One region of the Vreelandella titanicae genome, then DNA from elsewhere that is predicted to be linked to it. Evidence: predicted binding sites of a transcription regulator. Region 1 holds the regulator's gene; each other region holds the start of a gene.

Region 1 (7,735 bases):
CCCAGTGGAAGTGGAAGCCGACCGTTTAGATCTTGATCAGCGGGCAGGCACAGCTGTTTACACTGGGGATGTGGACATTCGCCAAGGCGAAATGCAACTGCGCGGCGAGCGGGTAGAGATCAAACGTAACGACGCGGGCGAACTCTCGACAGCCACCGCCACCGGTGAGCGCGCCTACTTGCGCCATCAAGGCGAAGGGCAAGATGGCCCCACGGAAGGCTGGGCGCGGCGGATTATTTATCACGTCGCCGAGCGTCGCGTAGAGCTGATCGACCAAGCCGAACTGACCCAGAAAGAGGACACCTTTAGCGGCGGTCGCCTTGAGTATTTTATTGACCGAGAAGTGATTCAAGCGCGCTCTGACGTTGACGGCAGCGAGCCCCAGCGCATACGCATGACCCTTCAGCCTGAACAATAGGGAGCTTAGCTGTGGCCACTGCTGACACTGCGCCGATCAAAACCCTTTATGCCCACCACCTGGCTAAAAGCTACAAACGCCGCCGAGTGGTCAAAGACATCAATCTGGAGATCTCCCAAGGCAGTGTCGTTGGCCTTTTGGGCCCCAACGGCGCGGGCAAAACCACCTCATTTTATATGATTGTTGGGCTGGTCAAATCCGACGCTGGCAAGGTGGGTATCGACGATGTGGATTTAACGCGCGCCCCCATGCACGAGCGCGCAGCCGCGGGGATTGGCTACCTACCTCAAGAGGCGTCTATTTTCCGCAAACTCTCGGTTGCCGAGAATATTATGGCGATACTCGAGACCCGCAAAGAGCTTAACCGCAGCGACCGCGAGCAGCGTCTGGAAGCGCTACTCGAAGACTTCCATATTACCCATATTCGCGACAACCTGGGCATGAGCCTTTCGGGCGGCGAGCGCAGGCGTGTAGAAATAGCCCGCTCGCTAGCCACAGAGCCCGCTTTTATTCTGCTCGATGAGCCTTTTGCGGGCGTTGACCCCATCTCGGTAGGTGAGATTAAAACCATCATTCGTGCACTGAAACAGCGCCATATCGGCGTGCTGATCACCGATCACAACGTGCGTGAAACACTAGATATTTGCGACATCGCCTATATCGTCGGCGATGGGCAAATTATCGCCAGTGGCTCACCCGCCTCGATTCTCACCAACCAAAAAGTAAGGGATGTGTATTTGGGTGCCGATTTTCGCCTGTAATGTTTTTGCCTTAATCGCCCCTAAATAGCGCTTTAAAACAACTTTACTACCAATGGCATGCTTATTGCACTTGCGCCAAGCACTCACTCGCACTAGGGTGGAGCATTCTGATTAACGAGTGGTTCTCAGATGGTCATGAAAGCTTCTCTCCAACTGCGTATCGGCACACAGCTGACCATGACGCCCCAGTTGCAGCAGGCCATTGCGCTGCTGCAACTCTCTACGCTGGATCTTCGTCAAGAAATTCAGCAGGCCCTTGATGCCAATCCCATGCTGGAGCAGGAAGATGAGTTTAGTGAGCAGGCTGTCAGCGAGCCTAAGGAAGAAGAGTGGTCAGAGAGCATCCCTACTGAGCTCTCGGTAGATAGCGACTGGTCAGATACCTATCAAGATATGGGAAGCCAGGGGGGCAGCAGCAGCGAAGGCCCCGACTTTGAGCGTCAGGCAGCCGGTCAGAGCCTGCATGGCCACCTGCTGTGGCAACTCGCCATGACCGATTTTAGCGCTCGCGAGCAGCTTGTCGCGGAAAGTTTAATCGACGCGCTAGACGCCAACGGCTACCTGACCCAGCCGCTCAACGACATCCGTGAAGGGCTTCGTGCCCAGAGCATTGACGGGCTAAGCCAGCGCGAAGTGGAAACCATTCTACTCAAGCTCCAGCAGTTTGAGCCGACCGGCATATTTGCCCGTGACTTGCGTGAATGCTTGATGCTGCAGCTCGCCGCCCTCCCCGATGATACGCCACTGCTGGTTCCCGCCCGCCGTTTAGTGCGGCAGTTTCTCGAAGCGCTTGGCAAAGACGATATGCGCCTGCTGAAACGCCGTCTAGGGCTCGACGACGAACAGCTGGCCGATGTCATCCTGCTTATTCGCAGCCTAGACCCACGGCCAGGCAGCGCTTACGGCGACACCGACGACAGCTATGTCACCCCCGATCTAGTCGTCCGCCACGATAATGAAGGCTGGCATTTAGAGCTCAACCCCGAGGCCCTGCCACGACTGCGCATTCAGCCCGACTACGCCAGCTTGATTAAGCGTGCGGATAAAAGCGATGACAACCAGTTTCTCAAAGAGCACCTCCAGGAAGCGCGCTGGTTGATCAAGAGCCTTTCTAGCCGAAACGATACGCTGCTGCGTGTTGGTCGCGAAATCATTACCCGCCAGATTGGCTTTTTAGAGCACGGCGAAGAAGCCATGAAACCACTGATACTGGCCGACATTGCCGAAGCCGTGGAGATGCACGAGTCGACTATTTCACGGGTAACGACGCAAAAATATATCCATACACCCCGTGGTGTGTTTGAACTCAAATACTTTTTCTCAAGCCAGGTGAGCGGCCAAGATGGCGACAGCCACTCCAGCACCGCCATCCGGGCACGACTCAAGAAACTGATTCAAGAGGAGCCGCCCGGCAAGCCACTTTCAGACAGCCGCTTAGTGACGCTATTAGGCGAAGGAGGAATTCAAGTGGCGCGTCGTACGGTGGCGAAATACCGTGAAGCCATGGGCATTCCCTCTTCCAGTGAACGGCGTCGTTTGCGCTAACTGCGTTAACGTTTCAGGGAAACTCTCGACAAGGGCTTTGCAACGCGGCAAAAAGGGTTACAATCGAAGTACAGTCCGATGGATAAGGAGCACGTCAATGCAAGTAAATATCACTGGTCATCACGTAGAACTGACTGACGCCTTGCGTGACTATGTCAACGAAAAGCTTGAGCGTGTAGAGCGCCATTACGACAATATAACTACGGTGCAAGTCACCTTATCAGTGGAGAAAGAGCGCCAGCAGGCCGCCTGTACGCTGCACGCCGCAGGTGCTGACTTACATGCGGAAGCCCTAGACAGTGATATGTACGCCGCTATCGACGCACTAGCGGACAAAATCGACCGTCAACTCGTTAAACACAAGGAAAAAGCACAAGCTCGCGCCCAAGGCGCCGGTGTGCGTTAATTCAATGACGTTGGAAACCATACTCCCCCCGGAACGCGTTCTGTTCGACGTCCCCGGGGGCAGCAAAAAAAGGGTGCTGGAGTTTTACAGCACCTTTATCGCCCAAAATATTCCCAGCCTGGACAGCCAAGAAGTGTTTAGCCGTTTAATCGGCCGCGAGCGCTTAGGCAGTACGGGTATTGGTAACGGCGTGGCTATTCCTCATGCGCGTAGCCCCCACTGCAACGCCCCTATCGCTGGATTTTTAAAACTGGCTGAAGCGATCGATTTTGACGCTATCGACGGCGACCCGGTAGATCTGGTGTTTGTCCTGTTGGTACCCGAAGAGGCAGATGACACGCATCTCTCACTACTGGGTCAGGTAGCGACCATCATGAATGATGCGGACACGCGCCAGCAACTGCGTAAAGCAGCCAGCCAGCGCGAACTGCTTGAGCTGATTACCGCCAAAATTCGCGAGCAATCAGCGGCCTAAGGGCCTGAAACCCTGTTCAGGGCAGATCATAGCAGGTTATTCGCTCACCACCCTCAACGCAGCTTGATCAAAGCAAAGAGAGACTCTATGCAACTGGTGATCATTAGCGGCCGCTCCGGGTCAGGTAAATCTATCGCCTTGCAAGCGCTGGAAGATCTTGGCTACTACGCGATTGATAACCTCCCAGCTATGTTGCTGGGGTCGTTGGTGGATGAACTGCGTGACCAGGGCGACCGGGCACATTTAGCGGTGAGTATTGATGCCCGCAACTTGCCGGGAGCTCTGGAGCGCCTGCCCTCTTTATTAGACGAGTTGCGCCAGCGTAAAATCGACTTTCAAGTTATTTACCTGACCACCGATGCGCGCATACTGCTTGAGCGTTACTCAGCAACGCGTCGCCGTCATCCGCTGACCCGCGATAGCGAAATGACGCTGGAAGAGGCGATCAATAAAGAAGAGACGACGCTGGAAGATATTCGCGATCTGGCCGACCTATTGATCGATACATCACGATTATCGGTGCACGATTTACGCCGTCGCATTACCGACCAAGTAGCCCATCAGCGGCGCGACAAGCTGACGCTAACGCTGGAATCGTTTGGGTATAAACGCGGCGTACCGTTAGACGCCGACCTGGTCTTCGATGTGCGCTGCCTGCCAAATCCGTACTGGGATCCCACGCTGCGCCAGTTCACTGGCCGCGACGCGGAAATCGTGGCTTTTTTGAGCAGCTATCCGATTGTTGATGACATGAGCGACGACATTTTGGCCTGGCTAGAGCGTTGGCTACCCGCTTACCAGAATAGCCAACGTAGCTACATGACTATCGCGATTGGCTGTACTGGTGGTCAGCACCGCTCGGTCTATATGGCCGAGAAGTTAGCGGAAAAATTGACTCCTATCATGGGCGAAGTTCAACTTCGCCACCGCGAACTGGGCCTGCACTACACCTTAAGCGAACAATTGGCCGCTCCCCTCGTCAGCGCTTCCACACCTAACGAGCGGCCAGAGACCTCTTAAGCGCGTCTATCCATTAATGACACCACTCGGCGAAAAGGAACCAGGGTGCCAGAACGCATACTTACACTTACCAATCAACGCGGGCTACACGCTCGCGCGGCGACAAAACTGGTCAAATGCGGCCAACAGTTCACGGCAAAAATACGCGTTTACAAACAGCAACAGGCTGCCGACGCCGCCAATATCATGTCACTGCTGATGCTTGCCGCACCTTGTGGCACCGAGCTTAGAATCACCGCCGAAGGCGATGACGCCGAACAGGCGCTTGAAGCGATTCAAGCGCTGTTCGACGCCCGCTTTGAGGAGGATCAGTAAGCTGCCGCTTGTGCTTGTTAGTCCCCCGCCACGGTCATGGCATCAATCAACCAGCTACCCGTGTGAACACTGCCACGGGTATCGGTATCATCGCCAATACCTACTAAGCCAGCAAACATCCGCTCCAGGTTTCCGGCAATGGTGAACTCTTCGACCGGGTACTGCACCTTTCCATTTTCGATCCAAAAACCTGCTGCACCGCGGGAATAGTCACCGGTCACACCGTTGACACCTTGGCCCATCAACTCAGTCACCCAAATACCCCGCCCCATCTCTTGCAGCAGGCTTTCGCGTGATTGCAGTGGCGTTGCTAAACGCACGTTACGTGCCCCACCGGCATTGCCCGTGGTTTGCATATCGAGACGACGAGCGCTGTAAGAAGAGAGCATATAGCTGGCAATTCGTCCCTGATCGATAAAGCGATTATTGCGCGTTTGCACGCCCTCGCCATCAAACGGTGAGCTTGCCGTGGCGCCAATCTCCATTGGCCGCTCTTCGAGACTAAACCAGTCGGGAAACAACGGTGTACCGAGCCGGTCGCACAAAAACGAGGCCTGCCGGTAAAGCGCACCACCGGCTAACCCACCAAGCAAGTGGCCAATCAAGCCACTGGCCAACGATGGGTCAAACAGCACCGGAAAGGTGCCCGTTGGCGGCCGTTTAGCGCCTAGCCTGCGCAGCGTACGCACCGCTGCTTCGCGCCCCACCTCAGCGGGGTTACGCAGCGCCTTGGGGTCACGGGCAGAGGTGTAGTCATAATCACGCTGCATACCGCTCGCATCTTGGGCAATCAGCATGCAAGAAAGAGAGTGACTACTACCCTTTTGGGTACCTAAAAAGCCGTGGCTATTGGCGTAAACGCGCACCCCTTCGCCACTGGAGAGAGACGCGCCATCTGACTGTGAGATGCCGTCAACGTCTCGCCCCGCCTGCTCGCAGGCAAGCGCTAACTCAATCGCCTCATCCGTTGTGAGCGCCCAGGGATAGTGCACTTTTAGATCGGGCAACTCAGTAGCCATAAGGGAGGCATCGGCCAATCCTGCGGCCGGGTCTTCGCCGGTATAGCGGGCAATCGCCAGCGCTTTCTCTACGGCTGCCTGGATCGAGGCACTGCTGGCATCAGTGGATGAAGCGCTGCCTTTACGTTGACCCACGTATAGCGTGACAGCAATGCCTTGGTCACGGGATAACTCAACCGTTTCAACTTCGCCCAGGCGTACGCTAACGCCTATACCCTGATCGACGCTTGCGCCTACTTCGGCAGCATCCGCGCCCAAGCGCTTCGCCAGCGCTAACGCCTCTTCGGCGCGCGCGGTCAATAGCGACTGCTGCGCGGATGCATCAAATGCCTGTGCCATATGGCCTCCTATTTCAACCGAATGTCTCTCAACCAAAGTCTTGCAAGAGAGTGTCATCGGCGAATCAATGTTGTACTCGCAGCTGGTATAATGCCGCCACGAATCTTGTCTGTGAGTCACACTATGCGTAAGCAACGTCCCGATCCCGTTGAAGTAGAAGAACAGGAAGAACGCCCTAGCAAGTCGCAACTCAAACGCGAAATGCATGCCTTACAGGCACTTGGGGAAACCTTAATCGCCATGCGACCGGCGGAACGCGCCCGTTTCCCCCTCTCTGACGATATGCTACGCGCTATCGAGGAAACCTCGCGTATTCGCTCCCATGAAGGTCGCCGCCGCCATATGCAGTATGTCGGTAAGCTGATCCGTAAAGAGGATCTTACCGCCATTCAAGCCGTGTTCGACTCCATCGATCAGGAGCAAGAGCAGCGCGACCACGCGTTCCACCGACTGGAAAAATGGCGGGAACGTTTAATTGACGAGGGCGATGCGGCAGTTGACCTGTTTATGGCGGAGCACCCCGACGCCGATCGCCAGACACTGCGTCAATTGATTCGCAACGCCCAGCGGGAACGCGAACAGGGCAAACCGCCGACCAGCTCGCGCAAGCTCTTCAAACACCTGCGCGAAACCCTCGCACTTTAAAAACAGCTCTTTAAGACCGTTTTTCAAGACCGCCTATCAAGACTGCGTGCCGCCGACGGTCAGCTCATCCAATTTCAGGGTGGGCTGGCCCACACCCACCGGCACGCCCTGCCCTTCTTTACCACACACGCCAATACCGGTATCCAGCGCCATATCATGGCCAATCATGGAAACACGCTGCATCGCTTCCGGCCCGTTACCAATCAAGGTGGCGCCTTTCACCGGCGCCGTCACCTTACCGTCTTCAATCAAGTAGGCTTCGCTGGCAGAGAACACAAATTTGCCAGAGGTGATATCCACCTGCCCGCCCCCAAAGCTCACCGCGTAAATACCGCGCTTAACGCTTTTGATAATATCGCTGGGCTCATCTTGGCCCGCAAGCATGACCGTATTCGTCATGCGCGGCATCGGCAGGTGGGCAAAGGATTCGCGTCGCGCATTGCCAGTGGGGGCCATACCCATTAAGCGGGCATTGAGTTTGTCCTGCATATAGCCAGTCAATATCCCGTCTTCGATAAGCGGCGTGTATTGGCCCGGCGTGCCCTCGTCATCCACGCTCATCGAGCCACGGCAATCCGCTAGTGTCGCATCATCGACAATCGTCACGCCTTTTGCGGCCACGCGCTCGCCCATTTTGCCAGCAAAGGCGGAACTGCCCTTACGGTTGAAATCCCCTTCCAAACCATGGCCGACGGCTTCATGAAGCAAAATTCCCGGCCACCCCGACGCCAGCACCACAGGCATTTGCCCCGCGGGCGCATCGACGGCTTCCAAGTTGACCAGTGCCTGACG
Region 2 (7,735 bases), 2.4 Mb from region 1:
TATTCACTTAATAGAAACTCGCCAAGACATTTATAACCAGCGCTTATTCAGGGGCATTTAAGCTTAATTCTATAGGTTGCAGTGCAGCCTGTTAGGCCTCTACTACATTTAGAAAAAAACCGTCGCAAAGACAACAACGAGAAGATTAAGGGTACTAAGGAGCCGTAATGATCACGCTATACACATTCCCCCACTCCCGCTCGCTACGAGCAGCGTGGACACTTGAAGAGTTAGGCCTAGAGTATCAGTGCCAGCATGTGGCGCTGGATAAAGGCGAGGGGCAAACAGCCGCGCATTTGGCGCGTCACCCGGATGGCAAGGTGCCAGTTCTTGAAGATGGAGAAGTATCGCTATTTGAATCAGTGCCGATTTGCCGTTATCTAGCGGAGCAATATGGCGACGGCACCCTCCTACCCAGCAGCCCTGCCGCTCGCGCTCAGGTCGACCAGTGGCTCAGCTTTATCGTCACCGAAATGGAGCAGCCACTGTGGAATCAAGCCAAGCATAAGTTTGCCCTGCCCACAGATAAACGCGTTCCCGCTATTTTGCCGGTCTGCGCATGGGAGTTTCAGCGTGCGCTAAGCGCGCTGGAGCGCCGCTACAACGGGCAAGAAAACTTGGTGGGTAACACCTTTACCCTTGCGGATCTGTTTTTAACCCATACTTTATCGTGGGCGGTCAGCATGAAGCACCGCTTACCCGAACCGCTATTGGCCTATCGCGAACGCCATATTCAGCGCGCCGCGATGGCTAGAGCAATCGAAAAAGAGCAGGCAGCAGCAGAGAGTTAATCAACATCTAAACGCTTTAAAAACCGTTGCTGGCAGTATGTGGCAACGGTTTTTTAACTAGTCGGGCGTTGCTTAAAAGCCAAGGTCATCAAGCAAATCGTCTACTTGATCCTGCCCTGCCACCACATCCGTCTTATTTTGGTTCACCTGCGGCCCGTTACGAAGCTTGGCATGTTCATCGCGGTCATCTTCCATCTTAACGCCGTCGGTGACGTGAGGAACATTATCGACCAGCACCTGAACAAGCTGCTCTTCGATGAGCTTGATGACTTCCATCATTTTCTTAATCACCTGACCGGTGAGATCCTGAAAGTCTTGGGCCATCATGATTTCAAGCAGCTCTTTTTGAGTAGCCCCGGTTGCGGTGGGAAGCTTACTGCTCAAAAAGTTCTGTGTATCCTCGACGAGCTTAGCATCACCTTCTACTGCCGCGAGCTTAGCTGCCGCCGCCTGCCAGCGCTCATTAAGCGCAGCGCCTTCTTCTTCAAGGCTGTCTTGCACCGGTTGAGCGCGCTCAACGGCATTCAATGCCCGCTCTGCGGCCTGCTCCGTCATTGAGGCAACGTAGTTGAGCCGGTCATTAGCATCCGGTATTGCCTGCGCCGCCTGGCTAATCTGCTGATCTAGGCCCAGCTCTTTCATGCTGTCCCGCAGTAGGCGCGTTAAGTGGCCTATGCGATGCACCATCTCATCAGTACTGTCTTTTTTGCCCAGTACCGACGGCATCGTCGTGTCGTGGGCGTTGTTAACAGTGCTCATGACAATCCTCTTGTTGGAAAAGCTTATTGAATGTCGTTTTGGGTGTGGCAATAGACATCATTATACGAACCCACTGTGTTTTTTCAGGATGCACGGCGTTAAATACACCAAGGTCTGCATCTAAACCTGATACTACTGTCGGCTCAACATCCTAAAACTTAAGTTTAACGTTTAGTCTACAGTGGGAAACTGCGAGTTACAGGTATTTTTAACCCCTTAAAAACCATCTAATTTACAGGCGGGTTCAAGCAGGCAATGATTCGAAGTCGAGCGATTAACCATTAAGCAGCTGAAACGTGCGGTAGAACGGCGCTATAAACAGCAAAGTAGTGACAGATGCTGCCAGCCACTACAAATAGATGCCAAATCGCATGGTTGTAGGGGATCGCACGCACGGCGTAGAAGATCACCCCTAGCGTGTAGGTAATTCCTCCCGCGGCCAGTAGGGCAATGCCGGTCGTTGAAAGACTCGCCGCCATCTCTCCTGATGCCAGCACGATCATCCAGCCCATGAGCAGATAAATCGCCACACGTAATATCGAAAAACGTTGAGGCCATAGCAGTATGCAGGCAATGCCCACCAACGCCAGCGACCACACGGCGGCAAACAAAACCCAGCCTGTAGTGCCGCGCATATTGACGAGTAAAAAGGGCGTGTAAGTACCTGCGATGAGTAAATAAATCGCGCAGTGATCAAGTAACTGAAAGCGCTGCTTCCAGCGCCGATGAGGGATGCCGTGGTAAAGGGTAGAGGCGGTATAAAGCAGGACTAGCGTGGTGCCGTACAGGCTCAGGCTGACAATTTTCCACGGGTCGACATGGGCGGCGTAACTCGCCGCAACCAACAGTACTACCATTCCCACCAAACTGAGCACAGCACCGATACCGTGGGTGATACTGTGCAGCCACTCTTCGAATACACTGAATTCGCCCTGCTCTTCGGGAAGGTTTTCACGCTGCTGTTTATACTGCTTGTACTGCTCCTTACTGACGGCGTTCATCCTGGAGCGCTCCTCGCATGCCATCCCCCACTCGTATCACCCCTTGCGCTCAATATCCACATCGCTGGCGTGAGTGAAGTCATCCAGGGCCATCATATGGCCAAGCTTGCCCGCTTTGGTTGAGAGATACTGCTCGTTATGAGGGTTCAGGCCGGTGGTGATCGACAAACGTTCGACGACATTCACGCCGTCGCGGGTGAGGGCATCCACCTTGCGCGGATTGTTGGTCATGAGCCTTAACGCTGTGATGCCCAAATGGTTAAGCATCGGCACGCACAGATCATAGCGGCGCATGTCGGCGCCAAAACCGAGCTGCTCGTTGGCCTCGACCGTATCAGCACCTTGATCTTGCAGGTGGTAGGCACGAATTTTGTTTAACAGGCCTATTCCCCGCCCCTCTTGGCGCAGGTAAAACAGCACGCCGCGGCCCTCTTCAGCGATGCGTTTTAGCGCTTCCTGGAGCTGATAGCCACAGTCGCAGCGCATGGAGAAGAGAGCGTCACCGGTCAAACACTCGGAGTGCACCCGCCCCAACACCGGCTCGCCGCCGGTCACATCACCCAACGTTAAGGCGATATGATCCTTGCCGGTAGCCTCATCTTCGAAGCCATGCATAGTAAACGTTGCCCAGGGCGTGGGCAGCCGGGAAGCGGCAATGAAGCGAATGGTCACAGGTTACCTCGCTGATTGACCAAACCAGTTAACCACACCAGTGTTGGCAAAGTGGGTCAGTATTCTAACAGGAAGCGGCGCCCGCCTCACGCTGACAAGGCGACTAAATAATGGAGAAAAATTGGCCGGGTGCGACGATTTTTGCCATCGAGTACGCCGCCCTAACACCTATCTTCAAGTACAATTGCCCTCATACGATCCCCAAAACGGTTTCAAGTACGCTCCCAAGTACGGTTTCCAATACGATGCGGGCAAATTTCCTAAGAGCAAGTGTCTATGACCACTACACCTTTGCAAAATGATCGCTTTCTTCGCGCACTAGCGCGCCAGCCCGTCGACCGCACCCCGGTGTGGATGATGCGTCAAGCGGGCCGCTACCTGCCGGAATACCGCGCCAGCCGGGCCGATGCGGGCAGTTTTATGGATCTGTGCCGCAACCATGACCTGGCCTGCGAAGTCACCCTACAGCCCTTGGAGCGTTACCCGCTGGATGCAGCCATTCTGTTTTCAGATATTCTGACCATTCCAGATGCCATGGGCCTGGGGCTCTATTTTGAAACCGGCGAAGGCCCAAAATTCCGCAAAACCGTGCGTACACAGGAAGAAGTCGCCGCTCTAAGCGTGCCCGACACCGAGCGCGACCTGGATTACGTGATGCGTGCGGTGTCGACCATTCGTCGTGAGCTGAACGGCCGCATGCCGCTGATCGGCTTCTCAGGCAGCCCCTGGACGCTGGCGACTTACATGGTGGAGGGCGGCTCCAGCAAGGACTTCCGCCATCTGAAAACCATGCTTTACGATACCCCGGATACCATGCACCAGTTGCTGGATACGCTGGCGCATGCGGTAACTGACTACCTGAACGCCCAAATTCGCGCGGGAGCCCAGGCGGTGCAGATTTTTGATACCTGGGGTGGCGCACTCTCTACCCCTGCGTACCTTGAGTTCTCGCTGCGCTACATGGAGCAGATCGTTTCGGGACTGATCCGCGAACACGACGGCCGCCGCGTACCGGTGATTCTCTTCACCAAAAACGGCGGCCAGTGGCTTGAGCATATCGCCTGCGCCGGTGCCGATGCATTGGGTATCGACTGGTCTACCGAGCTTTCCGATGCCCGTGCCCGGGTTGGTCACAAAGTGGCGCTACAGGGCAATCTTGATCCCAACGTTCTGTTTGCCCGCCCCTCGGCTATCCGCGCTGAAGTAGCCCGCGTGTTGGAAAGCTACGGCCATGGCCCTGGCCACGTGTTTAACCTGGGCCACGGAATCAGCCAGTTTACCAACCCCGACAACGTCACTGCCTTTATGGAGGCGCTGCACGAATTAAGCCCACAGTATCACCGCGATATTCCAACGCACACAAATGCACAGCACTCAGGAGCCAATTGATGAGCGATTTACGCGACGACCAATGGTTTACCGAAGTCTTTGATAGCCACGGCAGCGCTTTCTCACTGAAGATCTCTGAAAAACTGCTGGATGTACAGAGCCAATACCAGCATCTAGAGGTCTACGCCACCGAGACCTACGGCAACCTAATGGTGCTGGACGGCTGCGTGATGCTGACTGATCGCGATAACTTCCTCTACCATGAGATGATTGCGCATCCGGCGCTGTTTACCCACCAAGATCCCAAACGTGTGGTGATCATCGGCGGTGGCGACTGCGGCACCTTAAAAGAGGTGCTGCGCCACCCGAGTGTCGAGAAAGTTACCCAAATTGACATCGACGAAGAGGTCACCAAGGCCTCTGAGCGCTTCTTCCCGTCGTTGGTAGCGTCGAATAACGACCCCCGCGCTGAACTGCTGTTCGCCGACGGCGTCAAGTGGGTGGACGATGCACCTGATGAGAGCATCGATGTGCTGATTATCGACTCCACCGACCCGGTTGGGCCCGCTGAAGGGCTGTTTAAAACCGATTTTCTCAAGCGCTGCCACCGTATTTTGAAAAGCGGCGGCGTAATGGTGCAGCAGAGCGAATCACCGCTTTACCACAGTGGCTCGATCATCCGAGAGCTGCGCAACGACATGTTGAAAGCCGGTTTTGACAGCGTTGCCACGCTGCCCTTCCCGCAGCCGGTATATCCTTCAGGCTGGTGGAGCGTAACATTGGCGGGTAAAGCCACCGACGTGAATACGTTCCGCGAGCAGGCAGCCACCAACCACGACTTGCCGCTTGAATACTATAGCGTTGACGCCCATCGCGGTGCGCTCGCCCTCCCGCCGTTTATGCGCAAGGCATTCGCAGCCGAGTAAACCACGCCTAATAACTGCCTTTGTGTTACCGCCCACCTCAGCTTGCCCTATAACGGTGCAATGCGAGGTGGGCAGTAACCTTTTTGCACCTAGACCTTCGTCTCGAATTCGTTGAGTAGCGTTGAAAAGCGCTGAATTAACGCCTGTACCCTTGTTGGCATCTTCCTTGCTAGGTTTAGTGACATGCTACGGCATGCATAACTATTTCAACTACTGGTTTCAATAACTGATTTCAATAGCTGATTCCAATAACTTCGAGGGAAACTAGATGTTCAATAAAAAACACTTAGCGCTTCTGGCGTCCGCTGGCTCACTTAGCCTGGCGGGAATGGCAACTGCTCAAGCCGACACCCTGGAAGATACCATTGAGCGTGGTGCCGTTCAGTGTGGTGTGAGCGATGGTTTGCCGGGCTTCTCAGCTCCGGACGACGACGGTAACTGGCAAGGTATCGACGTTGATGTATGCCGCGCTGTAGCGGCAGCGGTACTCGGCGACTCAGAAGCCGTCAACTATATTTCACTCAACGCCGTAGAGCGCTTCACCGCCCTGCAATCAGGTGAAGTCGACGTTCTATCACGTAATACCACTTGGACCACCACCCGCGATACTACTCTGGGCCTGAACTTCACCGGGGTTACTTTTTACGACGGCCAGGGCTTCATGGTATCCCGTGACCTGGGTATTACCGGTGCTGATGAACTCGACGGCGCCTCCATCTGCATTCAGTCTGGCACCACTACCGAGCTGAACCTGGCTGACTACTTCCGTGCTAACGACATGGAATTCAACCCGATCGTATTTGATACCTCTGAGCAAACCGTGGGTGGCTATCAGGCCGGCCGCTGTGACGTGCTAACCTCCGATACCTCTCAGCTAGCGGCGCTACGTATTCAGCTAGACGATCCTTCAGCCTCGATGATCCTGTCTGACGTTATCTCCAAAGAGCCACTAGGCCCTGTGGTTCGTCAGGGTGACGATCTTTGGTTCAACATTGTGAAATGGTCGCTGTTCGCCATGATTAACGCCGAAGAGTACGGCGTCACCAGTGAAAACGCTGAAGAAATGCTTAACTCTGAAGACCCCAACATCGCTCGCTTGCTAGGCCAAGACGGCAACTACGGTGAAGGCATGAACCTAGAAGCAGATTGGGCCTACAACATTATTAGCCAAGTGGGTAACTACGCTGAAAGCTTCGACCGCAACGTGGGCATGGGCTCGCCGCTGGAAATTGAGCGCGGTGTCAACGCCCTATGGACAGACGGCGGCTTCCAGTACGCTCCCCCGATTCGCTAAGCGTCTCGCTTGACCCCGGCCCGCCGCCCTCTTCACAGGTATCTGTTTAAAGGTCGTGGCGGGCCATTTGATTGACCTTCCGTGTAGCGGAGACGCCATCCATGTCTGTAAGACCCAACATTCGCCCCGCTGGCCACAAGCCGCCGTTTTGGCGAGACCGCGCTAAGCGCGCACTTATTTTTCAGCTTATATTGGTCGCCGTTGTCGCGGCTTTCCTGATCTATATTATCGGCAATACCCAAGCCAACCTGAATGCTCGCGGCATTACCACTGGCTTTGGCTTCCTGGGCAACACAGCCGGCTTTGGTATTGGTCAAAGCTTAATCGAGTACTCCTCCCAAAGTACCTACGGCCGCACTTTTGTGATTGGCTTGCTCAATACGCTGCTAGTCGGTGGATTGGGGGTGTTAGCTGCCTCGATTATTGGTTTTATCGTCGGTATCGCGCGGCTATCGCCCAACTGGTTGATCGCTCGGCTAGCCAATGCGTATATCGAAACGTTTCGTAATATCCCCCTGCTGCTGCAAATTTTCTTCTGGTACTTTGCTGTACTGCGGACGTTACCCAGCGCTAGAGAGAGCATGGCCTTTGGTGAAGCCATTTTCCTGAACGTGCGCGGGCTGTACCTACCTCAGCCTCTGTTCGAGTCAGGATTTGGTCTTATCCCAGCCACCTTCGTGGTGGCTATTATTGCCAGCATCGCACTGGTCATGTGGAACAAGCGCCGTCACGAAGCCACCGGCAAGCGCCTACCGGTTTTCTGGATGTCGCTGGTGATTATCTTTGGCCTACCACTGCTGGTACTGGTCGCTACAGGTGTACCGGTGACCTGGGAGATGCCGGTACTGCGCGGCTTTAACTTCGGCGGTGGTATCACCATTATCCCTGAATTTTTGGCCCTGTGGCTGGCGCTGTCTATCTATACCGCGTCCTTCATTGCGGAGATTGTGCGCTCGGGCATCC
Region 3 (7,735 bases), 610 kb from region 1:
ATCATACTGGCTGCTTTCAAGTTGATAAGTCCCCTGGCGGATGCTGGCGCTGGTACTGCCGCCGGTGTAGATGGGTAAATTAGCGCGTATGCCCACCTGGCTAGAGGAGTCATTCCCGGTGGTGTTATCAATATCACTGTCGCCATACTGATAGTTGCCAAAAGCTGAAAGGGTGGGCAATCGTCCCGCGCGGGCAATTTCCACACCGCTGCGTGATACTTCAATCCCCGCCTGTTGCGCCAATACCTGAGGATTGCGCTCAATGGCTTGCTCTACCCAGTAGTCCCGGTTGCTGGGTTCAGGGAGGGCGACTGGCATACTGTCGCCCAACGCTTCAATACTGGCGTAGCGCTGGCCGGTCAGCTGCTCCAGTGCCTCAAATGCCACCTGCAGGTTGCTCTCTGCGGCAATGCGATCAGCACGGGACTGGTCAAAGGTAGCCCGGGCCTCTTCGACTTCGGTAATCGCAATCAAACCGACCTCAAACTGCTCACCGGCCTGTTCAAGCTGACGGCCAATGGCTCGCTCTTGGGCAAAACGCGCTTCGAGTACTTCATAAGCCCGCAAAATATCAAAATAGGCGCTGGCCACGTCAATTAATAGCTGCTGTTCGGTAGCTGCCAGCAGGTATACCTGCTGGTCAATCTGCCGCTCGGCCTGAGTGACTTGGCGGCGCGTGACCTCATCATAAAGCGCTTGGGTGGCTTCAAGGGTGAGCGCTACGGTGTTGTAACGGTCATCACCGGCGCTCACATTACCCGTTCCAGCCCCTGTTCCCGCTCGGGATGAACCCTGGCTTTCATACTGCTCGTTGTGCGCCACGGTGCCCGAGGCGTTAATTTGGGGGAGTAACCCACCGCGGGCAACGTCTCTGCCTGCTTCAACACCCAAATACTCCGAGCGCGCCGAAGCAAGCTCAGCGTTGTTGTCTAACGCATCACGGGTAATCGTGATGAGATCAGCAGCTTGAGCAGGCAATACAAAAGAAGCGGTGAATACCGCTAACAGTAGGGGTCGTAAAGGGGCATTGACTGCCCAGTGTGCCAGTCGCATGGGATTGCCTCTAGGTATCAGCGTCAGATGGTAAACGCGCTTAGTCTCTCAGCCTGCTTGTCCTGCAGAAAATTAAGCCACTCGCACGTTAAGACATTCAGAAAGATGAGCATTATAGTTACATTCATGTATGTATGCTAGCCTTGAACAATCTATAAATATGTGTGCAGCCTGTTGTCAAGTCGCATCCAACTTACCTTAGTCCAAAGCATGGTGGTTTGGCGATTAATGCGGCGCTCTTTTACGAAATCCCCGCGCATCGATACCCCATTTAGTTAGCCGCGAGGTCAGCGTAGTGGGTTTAATACCAAGCAGTTCTGCCGCCCCCCCGGCCCCAGAAATTTTACCTCTCGCCTGTTCCAGAGCGGCAATCGTGCTCGCCCGCCGACGTTGGCTCAGCGCCTGCTCAGTCAGCAGCGTTGCTTTACTTTGCTCTCCGCTGGTGTGGAGCAACGTCGGCATTGGTTGAGCACGGCCCATCGAGCGCGACGGCTCTCCCGACAGCAGGTCATCAAACATTAAGCGTCGATCCTGGGTCACGATGACTTGGCGCTCGATGATGTTTTCCAGTTCACGAATGTTGCCTGGCCATGGGTAGCACTGCAGAATCTCCAACTGGGCGGGGGGAATGCGCACTCCCGGCTTATTAAATTTCAGGCAGGCACGCTGTAAAAAGTGCCGCGCCAATAGCGGCACATCCTCAATCCGCTTGCGCAGCGGTACCGAGTCAATAGGAAACACATTGAGTCGAAAATAGAGGTCTTCGCGAAAGTGGCCCGTATCGATCATGTCGCGCAGTTCGCGATTGGTGGCGGCAATCACCCGCACATCCACTTCGCGGGTACGGTTATCGCCTACGCGCTCAAACTGCTGATCCTGTAGCACCCGCAACAGCTTACTCTGCAGCTCCAGGGGGATTTCACCGACTTCATCCAAAAATAACGTGCCGCCGTGGGCAAGCTCAAAACGCCCTGGGCGATCCTGCACCGCGCCGGTAAAGGCCCCTTTTACATGGCCAAAAAACTCACTCTCAAACAGATCACGGGGAATAGCCGCACAGTTCACGCGGATCAGCGGTCGATCACTGCGCGTACTCCCCGCATGGATGGCGCGGGCAATCAGCTCTTTACCGGTGCCCGACTCGCCGCTAATCAACACGTTGGCGCTGGTGGGCGCAACCAGCTCAATCTGCTGAATCAGCTTGGCCACTGCCGGACTATTGCCGACAATATCGCGATGGTTTAGCTCCGCTTTTATCTCTTCCTGGAGGTACTCATTTTCCAGTTCGAGGCGCTGCTTGAGTGACTCCACCTCAGCAAGGGCATCGCGCAACTGCTGCTCAGCACGCTTGCGCTCACGAATATCACGAAACAGCACCACCGCCCCGACCAAACGCCCCATTTCAAAAATCGGTGTACTCGTGTACTCAACGGGAATTGCCTCACCATTTTTGTGCCAGAACACCTCGTTATCGACATGATGCACCTGACCATCGCTAAACGAGGCGTGAATAGGGCACTGCTGCACCGGGAAGTGACTGCCATCGGCGTGGGTGTGGTGGAACATCAGGTGAGCGTCGTGGCCCACCATATCCTCGGTACTCCAGCCCAGAATTCGCTCGGCGGCAGGATTAACGAAGGTTGTTTTGCCTTCGGCATCCAGACCGTAAATCCCCTCGCCCGCTGCGCCAAGAATCAGTTGGTTCTGCTTTTCAATCCGCTCGAATACCTGCTCGACCCGCTGCCAACCCACCTCACCCTGGCGGTGCTGGCGGCCTAATTCCGCTTTTGCTCGCCGCTGCTCAGCTTTATTGCGGTCTATAAGCGTCAGCAACAGCTGTGAAGAGTCGTCGATAAGCTGAGCATAAACCTCAACTCGATACGGCTGGCGCAGCATATCTAACATCACCAGGTCATCCGACCAGGCCGCTTTGTGTGTTAGCGCTTCATCGGTGAAGCTCACCCATAGTGACAGCGAAGCACCCAAGCGATGGCTAAACGGTGCCTCCAAAGGCATTGCTTCATCAATATTGAGCAGCGCGCAAGCGGCATAATTCGCAGCGAGCAGTTGGTCGGCAAACGGATCGACCAAAATCATCGCCAGAGGCGAAAAGCCACCCATCAACGCAAAAGCGTGATGACGTTCAGGCTCATCCATTAGTGTCGGTCTCAAATGAGTTGTCCCATCACCATTCAATTACCGCGCCAGTTACGACATTTCGTCACTAAAACAACGAAATATCGTAGTTTACGATATTTCGTAACACCTTAAACGCTCCAAAAACATCCTCTAAAAAATAAATTAATCCATTCAAAACAAAATATTAGAAATCATATGCGCGAGTTGGCACACAAATAGCACTGGATGGGTGGATAGTGCGATAGCGCCACACGCTTAATCTCTTTTGCACCAGGACGGCGCAGCCATCGGTTTTATTGCTCCTATCAGGAAACACTAAAACTCTTGGGTTAGGCGTTAATTAACCGAAATGACACAGGAGACATATTTATGTCTTATCTAATGCCCAGTGAATTTGTCACCAAGTTGGTGGATCAGGGTGAGTCAAAAGTCTATATGGGCACCCGGGATACGCTTATCCGCGCCTTTATGGCAGGAGCGACTCTGGCGTTGGCGGTTATTTTTGCCATCACCATCGCGACGCAAACAGGCCACTTTTTGATTGGGGCACTACTCTTCCCCGTGGGCTTTGTGATGCTCTACCTGATGGGCTATGACCTGCTCACCGGGGTTTTTATGCTGGTGCCAATTGCATGGCTCGACAAAAGACCCGGAGTGACACTGCCGCGCATGCTGAAGTGCTGGGCTCTGGTAGGGCTTGGCAACCTTGGGGGCGCCCTATTTATCGCCACCTTCGGCTACCTGAATTTCACCATGGGCGGCACAGAGGAGATCAACGCTGTCGGCCAAACGATGATGGCCGTTGGTGAAAGCCGCACGGTGGGTTATCAGGAGGCGGGGCTTGCCGGTTGGATTGTGCTTTTTCTGAGAGGCATGTTCTGCAACTGGATGGTATCCATGGGCGTGGTGGGCGCGGCCATTTCCACAACGGTTTCCGGCAAAATCATGGCCATGTGGATGCCGATTATTGTCTTCTTCTACCTTGGTTTTGAGCACTCAGTGGTCAACATGTTTCTGTTCCCAATTGGCCTCATGCTGGGCGCTGACTTCACGCTGTATCAATACATTATGTGGAACGAAATCCCCACGGTACTGGGTAACCTGGTAGGCGGCCTAACCCTGGTTGGCTTGGTTCTCTATACCACCCACGTGCGTACTCAGCCCAAAAAGGTGCTGTCTTGATCACAGCCTAATAGGCCAAAGCCCCCTTTATAGGAGAAACCCTAATGGATAAACTCGAAATGCGTCACACCCTGCTCGCCGCCAAAGCGCGTAAAAAAATGAGCTGGGAAGATATTGGCAAAGCGGTCGGCATGTCGCCGGTATGGGTGGCTTCCGCCTGCTACGGCATGAACAGCGCCAGCCAAGAGGTTGCCGCTAAGCTGTGTGACACCCTTGGCGTGGAGCGCGATGCGGCAGAGGCTTTAGTGGCCTTTCCCACTAAAGCCTGGGATGAAGCAATCCCCCAGGATCCATTTATCTACCGCCTCTATGAAGTCGTCGGTGTGTACGGTGAGACCCTAAAAGACGTGGTGCAGGAGAAATTTGGCGACGGCATTATGAGCGCCATCGATTTCACCATGGAGGTCGACAAAATCGAAGACCCCAAAGGCGACCGGGTACTATTAACTTTGAATGGTAAGTTTTTGCCCTATAAATCTTGGTAAAACGTAAGTCCTGGTAAGTCAGGCGAAGGACTCAAGCCTCGCCACGCAGCGTTCAACCGCAGAACGATAGCCGGCACCGAACAGCACCAGATGATTCAACAGTGGGTAAAGCTGAAACAGAGCTTCACGCCTCGGCCAACTGGTCGGGGCGTCGCCGTTCCAGTAGGCGTCAAAAAATGCCTCTCCCGGCGAGCCAAATAGCGTCAGCATCGCCACGTCCACTTCCGGGTAGTGGCGATACACTGCCGGATCGATGATCGCCGGCCCTTTTGTAGTGAAGAGTACATTCCCTGACCACAAATCACCATGCAGCAAGCTGGGCGGTGCATCGGGCAGCCAGCGCTCCAAATCGTGGGCCAAGCGTTCGATACGGCCACGCAGCTCGCTGTCCAATAGCCCACGCTGGTGGCATGCCTCACACAGAGGGAGCAAGCGGCGCTCGCGCTGGAAAGCTCGACCGTCGCTGAGCGGGGCATTCGGCTGGGGTGTGCGCCCACAAGCGTTATCCTGATGCCAGCCGTGGGCATCGCCAATCACGCTGTGCAAACCGCGCAGCCCTTCACCAAGCGCTGCTTCGCTCTTCTGCCCAGCGGGCACGGTGTCCAATGACTCCATGATCAGCCAGCCTTCTGCCAAACCTAACACCTCTGGCACTACCAGCGATGAACAGGCGCCACGCAACGCACGCAGCCCTTCGGCTTCGCCACGCAGCCGCGCCGTATCGTCGTGTTTAATCACCACCTGCCCCTGACGGGTCTCCAGGCGGTATACAGCAGCAATGTCACCCCCACTGAGCGACTGCAAATCGCCAGCGGGGGTTAATTCGATAGATTCCAACAGTTGGCTCAGGGTGGCATCCATAAGGCTTTCTCCCTGTACCCGAATGTATAACGGCGTCGGGGTTAGGGGCCCCTAACCCCGACGCGCTTAAGCTATGGGCTAGCTTATATTTCAGCCTAACCGCTTATCGATCAGGCTCTCTAACTCAAGCTGGTCGTCGTGGAAGCGGCGGATGCCATCGGCCAGCTTGTCGTTGGCCATGGCATCTTGATTGTGGCCCCAGCGGAAAGCGGCTTCGTTCAATGGCTCGGTAGGCTTGCCACTGCCTTCACCCGCTTGAATTTGCGCAGCAACGCTGCCTTCGGTGGCATCCAGCTCTTCCAGTAATGCAGGCGAAATGGTCAGCCGTGGGCAGCCTGCCAATGCAAGTACCTGCCCGGTATTACGGAAGCTTGCGCCCATTACCACGGTGTCGTAGCCGCCCTGGTTGGCACGCTGGCAAACGCCTTGCACGAACTGAACGCCCGGGTCGTTTTCCGACGTGTAGTCGTTGCCGGTCTCTTTTTTGTACCAATCGGTCACGCGGCCTACGAAGGGTGAAATCAGAAACACCCCGGCATCAAAACAGGCCTGGGCCTGGGCATCGCTGAACAGCAGCGTCAGGTTGCACTGAATACCTTCGCGTTCAAGCACCTCGGCGGCGCGAATGCCTTCCCAGGTAGACGCCAGCTTGATTAGCACGCGGTCACGTGACACGCCACGGGCATCGTACAGCTCGATTAACTCGTGGGCCTTGGCAATGCTGGCCTGGGTATCAAAAGACAAACGGGCCGCCACTTCGGTGGAAACACGCCCCGGTACAACGGCGGAAATTTCACTGCCCATGGCCACCGCCAAGCGGTCAACGGCATGCTTGACCTGCTCTTCACGGCTGCCAACCGAGGCTTTTACATTGCTCAGCTCTTCGTCGATCAGCGCTTGATAACCGGACAGACTAAACGCCTTGAGCAGCAGTGACGGGTTAGTGGTGGCATCCTGCGGCTGATAGCGGCGAATAGCCTCAAGATCACCGGTGTCGGCGACGACAAGCGAATGTTGCTTTAACTGTTGCAGCTGGCTAGTCATAAAATCTCCTTGGTATGCGTTTAAGCGCCGCCATGGCGTTGTTCAAGTGCTGCGCAGTAGCGCATATAAATCGGTTGGTACGCGGCCACTCGCTCAGGATGGGGGTCAGCAAGTGACTGCGCATCCAAGTGGACTAATCTTTCACACAGCGTTTCCAGGGTTACGCCCTCTGAGCGCTGGTCGCACCAGGCCGCCTGTATTGCGGCACCAAGCGCGGCCGCATCGGTAATCTCAGGACAAATCACCTGGGTACCGGTAATGTCCGCGACCATCTGGCGCCAAACGGGGCTGTTAGCGCCGCCACCGATCAAACGAATCTGGCTGGCGCCGGCGGTTAAATCACCCAACAATTCCAGCCCATAGCGTAGCCCGAAAGTGGCCCCCTCCACCACGGCCCGACACAAATTAGCCTGGGTGGTATTCAGACTGGTCAGGCCAAGAAAGTCCGCGGAGGCGTCGGGCAGCATCGGCACTCGCTCACCGTTGAAAAACGGCAATACGGTAACGCCCTCGGCGCCTATCGGCGCGCTGGCTACTTTTTCGCCAAAGGCTGCCAGATCCAAGCCAAACAGTTCGCGCACCCGCGTGGTGGCCGAAGTAACATTCATCGTGCAGATCAGCGGCAGCCAGCCACCGGTGCTGGAACAGAAGTTGGCGACCATGGCGTTATCGCATTCAACAGGGTTAGCCGAGTAAGCGCAAACGGTGCCGGAGGTGCCCAAACTCAGCGTGATCAGCCCTGGAGTAATATTGCCGGTGCCAATGGCGCCCAACATATTGTCACCGCCGCCGGAGGAGACGACAACCTGGTCGCCAAGCCCAAGCTCGCGGGCCACGGCCGGGCGTACAAAGCCTACCGGTTCATGGGCTTCCAGCACCCGGGGCAATACCCGCGCCGGGTCTAATTCTGGGGCCATCTCGGCAAAAACATCCAGCTGCCAGCAACGCTTACGGGTATCGAAGTAGCCAGT
Region 4 (7,735 bases), 1.8 Mb from region 1:
CTTTGTCTACTAGCCTATTTATTTAAGCGTGTCATCACTTATTCACCTGTTTGTCTCGGCAGTGTCATTCACCCCACCCACACTGTACGAAAACGTGATAAAGGGATGAATCGCTCATGCGGCTCTGCATCGTTAGTGAGACATGGTCACCGGACATCAATGGCGTTGCCCATACGCTGAGCCGGTTAAGCTATGAACTTAACCGGCAAGGAGTGCCGGTGGATGTGATCCGCCCTCGGCCACGATCTGCGGGTAATGCAACCGGTATTAACCGCGAGCTACAGGTGCAGCGCCTTGCCCTACCTGGCTACACCGATGTGCAGGTAGGGCTGGTTAGGCCCGTTACACTGCGCCGCTTTTGGCGCCAACATCGCCCCGATATCATCTATGTAGCGACCCAAGGCCCTCTCGGCTGGGCGGCACGCCAAGCGGCACGGCAACTCAATATCCCCCTGGTAGCGGGCTGGCACACCAACTTTGACCACTACTGTGAAGATTATGGCGTCAATTGGCTGGCCTCGACCACACGCCGCTACCTGCGCTACTTCCATAACGGCTGTGACCTAACGTTAGTGCCTACTCATCAGCAGGCTAAAGCACTGCAGCGTCAAGGGATTCGGGGGGTTCATGTGCTGTCACGCGGGCTGGATGGCGAGCGCTTTTCACCTGCCCACCGTGACCCTTCATTACGCGAACGCTGGGGAGTTAGCGAGCATCAGCCGGTGGCCCTTTACGTTGGCCGACTAGCCGCAGAAAAAAATCTCACCTTGCTCCATGAAAGCCTTCAAGCCATGCGTGAGGTGCGGCCCGATATCGCCCAAGTGATCGTCGGCGATGGCCCCGCACGGGCACAGTTGGAAAAGGCGCTGCCCGACGCCCACTTCACCGGCTTTGTGGGGCAGGGATCGCTTGCTCGCCACTATGCCAGCGCCGACCTGTTTATTTTCCCCTCGCTTTCAGAAACCTGGGGCAATGTGGTGGCGGAAGCCATGGCCAGCGGCTTAGCCGTGGTGGCCTATGATCATGCAGCCAGCGCTGAGCTCATTAGCAGCGGCCACAACGGTGTCACCGTACCCGCTGGCAATAGCACCGCTTTTCAACAGGCAGCAGTTGAGTTGTGCCAACACCCAGCTGACTACGCTCGTTTAGGCCGAGTAGCGCGTTTACGCGCCCTTGAGCAGAGTTGGACAGGTATTGCCGAGCAGTTTTTGCGTTACTTACACCAAGCCCAGGAGGCTCATCATGCGCCCGCGTCCGCTTGTCGTATTCGATCGTCTTGACCTGCTGGAGTGGCAGTTCTGCCAGCGCATTGCGCGGCTATCGATCTACCGCCCCTGGCGAATCACGCTTCAGGCCGCCAGCCGCTTAGGCGATTGGCCTATTTGGGTGCTGCTGATTCTCGCCCAGCCCTGGCTTCAACCCAATGGCGCCTGGCGCGTACTGCAGTACAGCGTTATCGCTCTATTTGCCGTGGCGGTTTATCGACTGGTGAAAACTCGCTTATGCCGTGAGCGACCCTTCATTACCTATAGTGAAGGCATCGAGTGCTGTGAACCTGCCCGCGACCGTTACAGTTTTCCCAGCGGCCACACCATGCACGCGGTGATGTTTAGCGTCTTGGTCGCCGCCCACACGCCCTGGCTACTACCGGTGGTATTGCCATTAACGCTTCTAATAGCGGTCTCACGGGTAGGCTTAGGGCTGCACTATGTCAGCGATGTACTGGCAGGGGCAGCGATGGGCTACGCTTTTGCCTTGGCCAGCCTGTATTGGATGGGGTAAAGCGCGTCCTGCCCCCTTAATGGACAACCCTTTGATGGACAGCCAGCGCAAAAACGCCCGCATAAGCGGGCGTTTTACTTTCAAGGCAGATAGTTAAACGTCGGGCGGCATGTCATCGCGTTCATCAATACTGGCCGTAAACGATGTCTTAAACATCATATACACGCCCACGCCTGAAAACCCTAAGAACAAAACAAACATGCATAACATCAATGCCATCGCCATAATCTTGTCCCTGATCGTGCGCGGTCGTTACGTTGACGTTTTCTAACCGCTGCATTTTGGTTTCATCGAAGGATAGACCAAAATCACACTTTTTTCTGTACAAAAGCTGTGCAAAAACCAGAGCCTTATAGAAAGTACTTATCTATCAAATAATTATTTAAATCACACATGCGAAAAAACCACCTCACTTGCATGAGATGGTTGATTCGCATCGATCCGCTCCCTGGTTTGATGAACAGCGCCTCCTTACGCTGCAACCAGTGAGTGGGCTAATTGTCCCTTAAACATCCTGTTCGTTTTTCGGCTTCCTGCCTTCCATTTTGCTGTTAGCCCACTCACTCAGTTACTGGTGAAAAATGTTAACTCGACTAGCGTTAAGTGACTGAATTTAAAAATGACTTATTTTATTCATTTGCGAGTATTTACTTGGTTTTTTGCTGGATTCTACTTAGTAAATGCAGGCAATGAGCCAAACCATGCCAATAACGAATATAAACATTAAAAAACAACTACTTAAAAAAATAAAAAGTGAATGAAAAAGCACTCTCCACCTCTATTTTCCATGTATAGAAGTGGCACATGCGACATAAACATACGGTTTCGAGGCACACTGCTATGCTTCCTTGTGTTTAAACGTATTGAAAACCGTAGCGTATCGTCACGACAGAGGGTATTTTTGCTTTCTACTCCTTTCACTAACGGTATGCCTTCGAAGGAGGCTTTTATGAAACGCACTATCGCCCTCGGCTTCGTGATGGTGGTGACCCTGATGCTGGTCAGTGGCTGTAATACCATTCGCGGTGCGGGTGAAGACCTTCAACAGGGTGGCGAAGCTATCCAGCGTGCAGCGAGCTAACCGTTATGATGACCGTTTATCTATCCCATGGCCTTGAGAGCGGGCCAGGCGCACTGAAAACCCAAGCGATGAAAGGTGTTGCGCAAAAGCTGGATGACTGTGAGCCGGTGGTCATGGATTATCGAGGCATAGCAGAACCACAGCAGCGCCTTGAATACCTGCTGAGAGTATTAGCCGAGCGCGGAGATGATCCTGCCCAGTGTGTACTGGCAGGCTCCAGCTTGGGGGGTTGGCTAAGCGCGGCAGTTAGCGCTCAGCAGCCGGTGTTGGGCTGCTTTCTGCTGGCGCCTGCATTGGGACTTGCCGACTATCCGGAAACGTCACCGGTTATTCAGGCGCAGCACAGCCATATTATTCACGGCTGGCGTGATGATGTGGTTGCCCCTGAACCGGTGATCGAACGTGCTCGTCTTCAGCGCCTATCGCTGCGGATGGTTGACGACGATCACCGCCTGCACGCGAGCCTGGAGACTATTTTATGTGATTTTGAGCGCTTCTTATGCCAGTGCGCCACGCCTAATCACTACGATTAGCAAGGCTAGTTAAAGCAAACATTCGACACGAGCACTTCGATCCTATACAAATAGTGTACAAGAGACATTGATAGCGAGGAGATTGCTCATGTTAGGTATGTTTAAGCGTGACCCCAAAAAGAAGCTTCAACAAGAGTATGAGCGCAAACTACAAGCCGCCATGGAGGCTTCACGCAATGGCGATATGCGTGCCAATGCCACACTTACTGAAGAAGCCGAAGCGTTACTTGCCGAAATCAGGCGCATTGAAGCGACACAATAACTGCCATAGACAACGCGGTTGCTGCCCAGCGTCACTTCGGCAGCCTACCCAAGCCCAGGGTAGTGGTGGCAGGATGAGCAGCCACTCACCAGTAGCGACTGCACTTTGCCCACCCCCACCACCCTAGCCGATGCGGTATATATACTCGCTGGCGACTAGGAGCCTGTCTGGCTTGGCCGATCGTCGCGAGAAGCACGAATTTTGAGCCAAATTTATCGATCGATTGAGGCGAATAGCGTGCTATTTAACTAAATCGATCGAATAAAGTTGGCCAAAATACCGGGATTCGCAGTAGATCAGTGTTAAGCCAGACAGGCTCCTAACGTTTACTCGTCAGCGAGTGCCGGTAGCAGTGTTTTCAGTTTACGCGTGAGCGTATTGCGCCCCCAGCCCAGCAGCTCGGCGGCTTCACCTTTGCGCCCGCCGGTATGTTTTAGCGCTGTCTCAATCAGAATCCGCTCAAAATCGGGCACCGCTTCTTCCAGTAGATGGGTATGGCCTTCGGCCAGGGCATGATCCGCCCAGTCACGAAACGCCGTGCGCCAATCGCCGTGGGCGCTGCTTTCAGAAGCGCTGGGTGAACGCAGCTCCGGCGGTAGATCTTCAACCAGAATCTCACGCCCTGATGCCATCACGGTGAGCCAACGGCAGATATTTTCTAACTGCCGCACGTTGCCGGGCCACGGCAAACGCGTTAGGTGGGCTTCCGCTTCGCTGGTCAGCACCTTGATATCGGTCGTCAGCTCTTTCGCCGCTTCAGCTAAAAAGTGCCGCGTTAAACGAGGGATATCTTCGCGGCGCTCGGCAAGCTTGGGCAGGTGAATACGGATCACGTTCAGGCGGTGGAACAAATCCTCCCGGAAGCGGCCGTCATCCACCAACACTTCTAAGTTTTGGTGGGTGGCAGCAATAATGCGCACATCCACTTTGACCGGCGTATGCCCGCCAACGCGATAGAACTCTCCATCGGCCAGCACGCGCAGTAGCCGCGTTTGGGTTTCAGCGGGCATATCGCCTATTTCGTCTAAAAATAGCGTACCGCCGTTGGCTTGCTCAAACCGCCCCTGGCGCTGCTGGGTCGCCCCGGTAAAAGCCCCCTTCTCGTGACCAAACAGCTCAGACTCAATCAAATCACGGGGAATCGCCGCCATATTGAGGGCAATAAACGGCTTGCCCTCACGAGGGCTATGCTGATGGAGTGCCTGGGCAACGCGCTCTTTGCCGGTTCCCGACTCCCCATTAATCAACACCGTGATGTGGGAGTGCGAGAGGCGACCAATGGCACGGAACACCTCCTGCATGGCGGGCGCTTCACCGATAATTTCGGCGTTCAAGCCTTCCGGCACGGTCACCGGACGTTGGCGTTCACGGGCGTGAGCCACGGCGCGACGTACCAGCGCCAGGGCCTCGTCAACATCGAACGGCTTGGGTAGGTATTCAAATGCCCCGCCCTGATACGAGGCCACGGCGCTGTCCAGGTCGGAGTGCGCGGTCATCACGATCACCGGCAGGTCAGGATGCGCTTCGCGTACCCGGGACATTAGATCCAGCCCGTCGATACCTGGCATACGAATATCGGTAACCAGCACGTCGGGTGGATTTTCCAACAAACGTGTCAGGGCAACGTCGGCGCGCTCGATACACTCAACGTCAAGGTCGGGTTGCGCCAAGGCGCGCTCCAACACCCAGCGGATAGCGCGGTCATCATCGACAATGACCACCCGCGCAACATCATTACGTGCAGCCTCAGTCATGACGCTTCTCCGGTGAAATTAATAACCATGGGAATCAGTAAACGAAATTCGGTGTGTCCAGGACGTGAATCGCATTCAATCAATCCTTGATGCTGGTGCAAAATCGACTGGGCAATAGAGAGCCCAAGGCCGCTGCCTTCCGCGCGTCCCGACACCATGGGGTAAAACAGTGTTTCCTGCAGCGTATCGGGAATACCGGGGCCGTTATCGATCACGGCGACTTCACTGACCAGCCGGTGACGTTCGGCGCCAAGCGTAAACTGGCGACGGGCGCGGGTGCGTAGTATTAAAGTGGGCTCCGGCGTTTGTGCATCGCTCATGGCCTGTACCGCATTGCGCGCCACATTGAGCACCGCCTGAATCATTTGCGATTCATCGCCGGAAAGATCGGGCAAGCTGGGGTCGTAATCACGGCTGATTGTCACACTAGGGTGTTCGGCAATCAGCAGCGCCCGCACTCGCTCCAGCACCTTGTGGATGTTGACTGGCTCGTGTTTAAGCATCCGGTTAGGGCCGAGCATGGAGTCGACCAGGTCGCGCAGCCGATCCACCTCTTCAACAATGATATGGGTATATTCGCGCAGCGCCGGGTCGTCTAGATCACGCTCTAGTAGCTGTGCTGCCCCGCGAATGCCACCCAGCGGGTTTTTGACTTCATGGGCGAGCCCGCGGGCGAGCACCTTGATGGTCTCCTGGCGTGTGGTTAGCGCCTCTTCCCGGGAGATCTGCATCAGCCGATCCCGCGGCTCTACTTCCAGTAGCAGCTCATCGTCGGATAAGGGCGTCACCGTGTAGTCCACCGTGAGCGGTTCGCTATTCAACGGGGTAATGCGTGCTTCACGCTGGGTATAGGGGTGAAACGCATCCCGCGCCTTGGCCAATACTTCGTCAATGCTTACATCCCCGCCAAGTAGCGTATCCAGGCTGATGCCGTGAACACGGCTAAGGCTGACCGCTAACAACGCTTCAGCGGCAGGGTTCATCCATCGCACACGCAGTTCGCCGTCTAGCAGCAATACCGCTGTGGTGAGATGCTCAAGCAAACGCTGATGCATGGTGGTGTCCTGAAAAATCGCGTCTTCCATCGCCGATACAGACCTACAGGTGGATGATCAATGAGGGAGCTGCAAAAAGCGCGCCAACTATACGTTTATGTCCATTTGCACGGCTTGCGGGCATCGCAGCGAAAGAGCGCGAATCGTTTTAGCGCACTTGCCGTGCCAAATGCTCCTGCTCATGCACCACTTTAGTGCACCCAGGTTTTGGTAGGTAATACTTAGGGCTGTTTTTTTGATCGCGTTTATTAAAGCGCTCTTAAGGAACCGTAATCGTCACCGCTGCCGTGCGGTGCTGTAAACGCTGGCTGCTCTCCAGCATTCTGCCTGGATCTCGTGCCCCCTTGCGGCAGGCCCGTTAACCAGAAGACATCGCTGTGCAGCGCTTTCTGGCTAATCTCGCCATTCACCAACAGCCGTACCTGATTGTCGTCGCGCAACGGTGGCGCAATAACCACCTCCACCACGGTCATCCCCTCTTCCACCTGTGCGCCTTGCTGGGGCAGAGCGATGGAAAAGTGGTCGCAGGGCATAAAGGGCTGCTTGGGTTATCGGTAAAGGTAACGTTGCCGTGCTGATCGGTCACCCGATACACCGCCTGCCCGAACGCCGTGCCACCCACTCCCCCACGCCCAAGAGAGCTACCAGCACACTGCTCATCGCCCCTCTGGCACGCTTCTCAGCCTCCCAGCAATAAAAAACCCCGCCGTAGCGGGGTTCTATTGGCAATCATTGTTACCACCGCCTGGCTGATAGTAACAGCCAAGGGCGAGTAACGCTGATTCGCAGCTGTACTTAACAGCTATAGTACATATCAAACTCGATGGGGTGAGTGGTCATACGAATACGCTCCACTTCTTCCATCTTGAGGTCAATGTAGGCATCGATCATTTCGTCGGTGAACACGCCACCTTCGGTCAAGAACGCACGGTCAGCGTCGAGGGCTTCCAGTGCTTGATCCAGGCTGTGCGCCACAGTCGGTACTGACTTGCCTTCTTCTGGCGGCAGGTCGTACAGGTTTTTGTCCATGGCATCGCCAGGGTGGATCTTGTTTTTGATACCGTCGATACCCGCCATCAACATGGCAGAGAACGCCAGGTAAGGGTTGGCAGTCGGATCAGGGAAGCGCGCTTCCACACGCTTGCCTTTCGGGCTGGCGGTGTAAGGAATACGGATTGAAGCCGAACGGTTGCGGGCACTGTAGGCCAGCATGACCGGCGCTTCAAAGCCAGGCACCAGACGCTTGTACGAGTTGGTAGAAGCGTTAG

What was found. Region 1 encodes sigma-54, which starts transcription at its own class of promoters, with help from an activator protein. Its sites were predicted from a motif close to TGGCACNNNNNTTGCTNT; they were not measured.
Region 2: the regulator sigma-54 is predicted to act here: its motif matches at 5,634-5,651, upstream of HZS52_RS06065 (amino acid ABC transporter substrate-binding protein).
Region 3: the regulator sigma-54 is predicted to act here: its motif matches at 3,398-3,415, upstream of HZS52_RS22080 (formate/nitrite transporter family protein).
Region 4: the regulator sigma-54 is predicted to act here: its motif matches at 6,536-6,553, upstream of glnL (nitrogen regulation protein NR(II)).

What each region holds. Positions count from the first base shown of each region.
Region 1 is NZ_CP059082.1:4,177,500-4,185,234, forward strand. It holds gene lptA (lipopolysaccharide transport periplasmic protein LptA) at 1-418, shown strand, start outside; gene lptB (LPS export ABC transporter ATP-binding protein) at 430-1,179, shown strand; gene HZS52_RS19345 (RNA polymerase factor sigma-54) at 1,309-2,724, shown strand; gene hpf (ribosome hibernation-promoting factor, HPF/YfiA family) at 2,822-3,130, shown strand; gene HZS52_RS19355 (PTS sugar transporter subunit IIA) at 3,135-3,605, shown strand; gene rapZ (RNase adapter RapZ) at 3,693-4,625, shown strand; gene HZS52_RS19365 (HPr family phosphocarrier protein) at 4,671-4,940, shown strand; gene pmbA (metalloprotease PmbA) at 4,958-6,298, opposite strand; gene yjgA (ribosome biogenesis factor YjgA) at 6,422-6,943, shown strand; gene tldD (metalloprotease TldD) at 6,980-7,735, opposite strand, start outside.
Region 2 is NZ_CP059082.1:1,287,161-1,294,895, reverse strand. It holds gene HZS52_RS06100 (RES family NAD+ phosphorylase) at 1-61, shown strand, start outside; gene HZS52_RS06095 (glutathione S-transferase family protein) at 168-791, shown strand; gene cheZ (protein phosphatase CheZ) at 864-1,550, opposite strand; gene trhA (PAQR family membrane homeostasis protein TrhA) at 1,832-2,551, opposite strand; gene ribA (GTP cyclohydrolase II) at 2,588-3,223, opposite strand; gene hemE (uroporphyrinogen decarboxylase) at 3,500-4,612, shown strand; gene speE (polyamine aminopropyltransferase) at 4,612-5,478, shown strand; gene HZS52_RS06065 (amino acid ABC transporter substrate-binding protein) at 5,747-6,772, shown strand; gene HZS52_RS06060 (amino acid ABC transporter permease) at 6,874-7,735, shown strand, end outside.
Region 3 is NZ_CP059082.1:4,786,800-4,794,534, forward strand. It holds gene HZS52_RS22070 (TolC family outer membrane protein) at 1-1,053, opposite strand, end outside; gene HZS52_RS22075 (sigma 54-interacting transcriptional regulator) at 1,279-3,210, opposite strand; gene HZS52_RS22080 (formate/nitrite transporter family protein) at 3,562-4,374, shown strand; gene cynS (cyanase) at 4,419-4,859, shown strand; gene HZS52_RS22090 (fructosamine kinase family protein) at 4,878-5,720, opposite strand; gene tal (transaldolase) at 5,811-6,764, opposite strand; gene xylB (xylulokinase) at 6,785-7,735, opposite strand, start outside.
Region 4 is NZ_CP059082.1:652,017-659,751, forward strand. It holds gene HZS52_RS03115 (glycosyltransferase family 4 protein) at 117-1,280, shown strand; gene HZS52_RS03120 (phosphatase PAP2 family protein) at 1,243-1,782, shown strand; gene HZS52_RS03125 (entericidin A/B family lipoprotein) at 2,732-2,863, shown strand; gene HZS52_RS03130 (YqiA/YcfP family alpha/beta fold hydrolase) at 2,869-3,396, shown strand; gene HZS52_RS03135 (DUF6435 family protein) at 3,485-3,658, shown strand; gene ntrC (nitrogen regulation protein NR(I)) at 3,985-5,412, opposite strand; gene glnL (nitrogen regulation protein NR(II)) at 5,409-6,467, opposite strand; gene HZS52_RS03150 (hypothetical protein) at 6,716-7,000, opposite strand; gene HZS52_RS24690 (DUF4124 domain-containing protein) at 6,937-7,089, opposite strand; gene HZS52_RS24695 (hypothetical protein) at 7,039-7,164, shown strand; gene glnA (glutamate--ammonia ligase) at 7,263-7,735, opposite strand, start outside.